Regions from separate parts of the Arthrobacter sp. BL-252-APC-1A genome, predicted to be linked through region 1. Evidence: predicted binding sites of a transcription regulator. Region 1 holds the regulator's gene; the other holds the start of a gene.
What was found. Region 1 encodes Rex, which represses fermentation and respiration genes when NADH is low (regulators of the CRP and FNR family bind a similar motif). Its sites were predicted from a motif close to CTTGTGAANNNNTTCACAAG; they were not measured.
Positions count from the first base shown of each region.

Region 2: FYJ28_RS16380 (queuosine precursor transporter) is a predicted target of Rex. The motif match lies at 890-909, and genes of this name have one in related genera.

Region 1 is NZ_VULS01000002.1:43,916-46,299, forward strand. It holds gene FYJ28_RS02915 (HAD family hydrolase) at 1-770, opposite strand, end outside; gene FYJ28_RS02920 (glutaredoxin family protein) at 837-1,100, shown strand; gene FYJ28_RS02925 (redox-sensing transcriptional repressor Rex) at 1,221-1,931, shown strand; gene FYJ28_RS02930 (hypothetical protein) at 1,939-2,384, opposite strand, start outside.
Region 2 is NZ_VULS01000015.1:27,607-29,990, reverse strand. It holds gene FYJ28_RS16390 (hypothetical protein) at 1-154, opposite strand, end outside; gene FYJ28_RS16385 (TetR/AcrR family transcriptional regulator) at 147-842, opposite strand; gene FYJ28_RS16380 (queuosine precursor transporter) at 1,032-1,772, shown strand; gene tgt (tRNA guanosine(34) transglycosylase Tgt) at 1,788-2,384, opposite strand, start outside.

The DNA.
Region 1 (2,384 bases):
GCTGCCCCTGCGAGGGATGCCGTCTTGAGCCCAAGGGTGGCCGCACGGCGGCCGGAACGGAAATCGTAGACGGGCCAGTTCTTCTCCCTGGCATGACGGCGGAGCCGTGCATCCGGGTTGATGGCCACTGGGTGGCCCACCATGCTGAGCAGCGGCACGTCATTGTAGGAATCGCTGTATGCCCAGCACCGGTCCAGGTCCAGGCCCTCCTGCTGCGCAAGTACCCTGACGCCGTCGGCCTTCGCGGGTCCGTGCAGGAATTCGCCAACCAGCCGGCCGGTATAGAGTCCGTCACTGACTTCGCTAACGGTCCCCAGGGCCCCCGTCAGGGAGAGCCTGCTGGCGATTACTGAAGCCACTTCAATCGGCGTGCCGGTAACCAGCCAGACCGGACGTCCCGCCCTCATGTGCTGTTCTGTCAGCGCACGGGTTCCAGGCCAGATCTTGGAGACGATCATCTCGTCATAGACTTCCTCGCCCAGGATCCGGACGTCTTCCGCGGCCAGGCCCGTGGCGAATGCAAGCGCGGCGTCCCGGACGCTGTGCACGTCCTTCAGGTTTTCGCCCTGGAGCATAAAGCGCAGCTGCTTGGCTGCAAACCCGGCGGCCTCACGGAGAGTGAAGACCCTCTTCTGGTACATCTTCCGGGCCACGTGGAAGAGGCTGGCGCCGCGCATAAGTGTGTTGTCTACGTCGAAGAATGCGGCCTCTCCCGGGTTGCCTGCCGCGGCCGGAGAATCGTCGGCACGGACAAACATGGATCGGGGCATGGAAGAAGTCTACTGAAAAAGAGCTCCCGGCCTCGGATATGCGGCTTGGAGACTAAATTGGAAGTCATGAATGATGTCCTTCCCGACGCCGCGGTGCCCGAATTGCTTCTGCTGACCCGTCCGGGATGCCACTTGTGCCAGGCTGCCCGGGAAGTTCTGGACCGGGTCTCCGCGGATCTCGGAGTTCCCTGGCAGGAACGTTCGATTGCAGATGACCCGGAGCTGCTCGAACGGTTCGCCGAGGAGATTCCCGTCCTGATGATTGACGGTGTGCAGCGTGACTTCTGGCAGATCGACGAATCGCGCCTGCGCCGGCTCCTGTCCGCGTAACCGGGGGCCAAACACACTTGGTGCGGAAGCGGATGCGGTCCTAGAGTGGGTGCTTACCGGGCCTGGCGGTCCGCAGGACCGTCCAGTTGCCCAGTAGCTAACGGAGTTGCAGAAGTGAGTATGCCGGATGAGCAGGATGTAACGGCCGTTGGTGCGTCCGCGCATGGACGGCATATCCCGCCGGCTTCCCTCGCCCGCCTGACCGTGTACCTGAGGGTGCTTGGCACCATGCTGACCGAGGGCGTGGAACGGGTCTCCTCAGAGGAACTCGCGGAGGCAGCCGGCGTCAACTCGCCCAAACTCCGCAAGGACCTCTCCTATCTGGGTTCCTACGGGACCCGCGGTGTTGGGTATGACGTTCCGTACCTCAGCGGCCAGATTTCTGCGGCGCTTGGCCTGACCCTCGACTGGCGGGTCGCGATCGTGGGCGCCGGGCATCTGGGCCGTGCCCTGGCCGGTTATCCGGGGTTCGGGACCCGCGGGTTCGAAGTAGTGGCACTTTTCGACGCGGATCCAATGACGGTTGGACAGGAAATCGGCTGGCTGCGGATCAGCCCGGTGAACTCCCTTGAACGGGTACTGGAGACTACCAGGGCCAATATGGCGGTCCTTGCCGTCCCGGCGGAGGCAGCACAGGAAATGTGTGACCGTCTGGTGAAGGCCGGAATCACCAGCATCCTCAGCTTTGCCCCGGTTGTTCTCCAGGCCCCGCCGGAGGTACAGATCCGGAAGGTCGATATGGCCACGGAGCTGCAGATCCTTGCCTATCACGCACAGCGTGCCCAGGTGGCCGCCCTGGCGACGGACGCCCAGGCACGCCTGATGCGCTGAGCTCTGTTCAGGCTGGAACTAGCCGGTTTCCCCGTGAAGCAAAGTAGCGGGCGCTCTGCGGGATAAACAGCAGACCGGTTCCCAGCCCTGCCAGTACTCCAGCTGTGACGTGCTGGTACGCCAGGTCCTTGAATCCGAAGAACAGGGCCGCGGCTACCAGCACGACACAGCCGGCCCGGGCCCAGCTCCGGCCGTCGCGGATAAGCGATGCCAGGAGAACGTAGAACCCGAAAGCCACAGCAGCCACGGCCGCGTCCGCTACCCGGGCCATTGACAGGACAGTCTCCACCGGGACGCCCAGCGCCTCCAGCTGAGATGCTGCGGCGGGTGCCGCCCGCTGGGGGTCCATTGCCTCCCGGAGCCCGATCAGCAGGGTCAGCACGCCGCCCCCGGTGATGAGGAGGGCCGCCAGGTTCACCGGAAGGGGCGCCCGACGGCGGGACCTGCGGTCGG
Region 2 (2,384 bases), on a different contig from region 1:
CAGCGACCAGCAGGCAGGCAATGGCGTACCCGGTGACAAAGGCAACGGGGCCGAAGGTGACGCGAGGGGCGAGCAGCATGGGCGCATTGGCGGAGGAAGCGGCACTGTCGGTGCCCGCTGTGGCGACACCGTCGTCGTCCGCGTTTTCAGTCATGCGATCGTGCTCCTCGCAGCAGCTTCACCACATCTTCCACGATATTGCGCACAACCGGTAGGCGGGAGAGGATCACGAGCTTGGCGACCAGCGGGGCCGTGTTTGCCACCAGGCGGCGGGAGCGTGCCTGCCCGGGAGAGGAGTCGTAGACCCAGAAGAGGGTGACGCCCATGTGGACCAGCCATAGCAGTTCCGGGAGATCGTCGCGGACCGCCAGCGGGGGCTGCGGGCGCGCAGCCTGCACGGCCTGGCGGTAGACCGCGATCGACTTGCCGCGGCCGACCTGTGCCGCGTCCGCCTGCACTGCCTGCGCCGCGCCAGTGCCCTGGCGGGTTTTCTGCGGCGCCGGGAGGGCTGCGGTCTTGAGGAACTGATGGCCCAGGGAATGGTACGGGGCAAGGACATCCAGATTTGCCTGCAGGATGACCCGCAGGTGTTCACCCAGGTTGTGCCCTTCGCGCAGCAGCGGCAGGGCGGCGGAGCGGTGTTCGTCCTGCAGCGACCGGTAGAGCTCGGCCACGATCGCGTCTTTGGAGGAGAAGTAGTAATAGGCGTTTCCCGTGGAGACGCCGGCCGCAGCGGCGATGCCGCGCATGGTGGTGCGTTCAAATCCCTGGTCGCGGAAAAGCTGCGTCGCGGCCTCTACCAGCCGCTGCCGGGTGGCTTCACTCTTTGACCCGGCGGCCATCGGTCCTCTGTTCCTCTTATGTCCTTCTACCCGCAAATTACATCACATTCTTGAACATGTTCAAAAATGTGGCGCAGGAAAAAACATGGCAGAATTGACGCTGGTCCTCTGGGCCGCCCGGGACAGCGGGCAAGTGCTAATACAGCCGGGCGTGAGCCCAGGCGAACCACTAACCGAAACGGGAAAACCATGTCTTCACCAACCCCGGCTGCTGCCCGCCAGGCACGCCCCGCACCCAGCTACGCCTCTCGGGGAAGCTCGCATTACGACCTGATCCTCACCCTGATGTGCGTCGTGATCATCGTTTCCAACATCGGAGCCTCCAAGGGCGTGGTGCTGGGCCCGGTCTTCGGCGACTTCAGCATCATTACCGACGGCGGGTTCTTCCTCTTCCCGCTGGCCTACATCCTGGGCGACGTGATCAGCGAGGTCTACGGGTTCAAGGCCGCACGAAGGGCCATTTACATGGGCTTCGCCATGGCCGCGTTCGCGGTGCTTTCCTTCGCGGTGATCATTGCCCTGCCGGGATTCGATGATGCCTACGGCGTCGAAAAGCAGGCCGCCTTCGAAGCAGCCCTGGGGCCGGTCTGGCAGATCGTGGCGGCGTCGCTCCTCGGATTCCTCGCCGGGCAGCTGCTGAACGCGCTGGTACTGACCCGTATGAAGGCGCGTTTCAGCGAACGCGCACTGGTGGGACGGCTGATGGCCTCCACTGGGGTTGGCGAATTCGCGGACACCCTGATCTTCTGCGCGATTGCAGCACCGGTGATCGGCATCACCGACGCGGGGCAGTTCGTGAACTACGTGATCTTCGGGTTTGTCTACAAGACGGCCGTGGAGTTCCTCTTTGTCCCGGTCACCTCAGCGGTAATCAAGGCGATCAAGAAGCGCGAACCGACTTACGGCAAGTCTGCCCCCCAGGAAGCATAGCCTGCGGGGCCGCGCCTAGCTGTAGTACTTCCGCAGGACCTCGTCCTTGAACTCGAAGAACGTTCCGTCCTCGATTGCCAGGCGCGCGTCGTCGACCAGCTTTACGGTGAAGCGCTCGTTGTGGATTGAAATCAGCGTGTGGCTGACCATCTCATTGGCCTTGAACAGGTGCTGGATGTAGGCGCGGGAGTAGTTGGCGCACGCATAGCAGTCGCAGCCGTCCACGAGCGGCCCGAAGTCCCGCTTGAACTTGGCATTGGAGAGGTTTTTGCGGCCGTACGGCGTGTAGAACGCCGAATTGCGCGCCACACGGGTGGGGGAGACACAGTCGAAGGTGTCGGCTCCGTTTTCAATCGCGGTGAAGATGTCATCCGGCTCGGAGATGCCCAGGAGGTGCCGCGGCTTATCCTCCGGCAGTTCTTCGGTGCACCAGCGGACAATCGTTCCGAGGTTTTCCTTTTCCAGGGCTCCGCCAATGCCGAAGCCGTCGAAGCCCATGGCACCCAGGTCCCGGGAAGCCTTGCGGCGCAGGTCCTCATACTGGGCTCCCTGCAGGACACCGAAGAGTGCCTGGTACGGACGGTGTGAACGCTCTTCGGTGAGCCTGCGGTG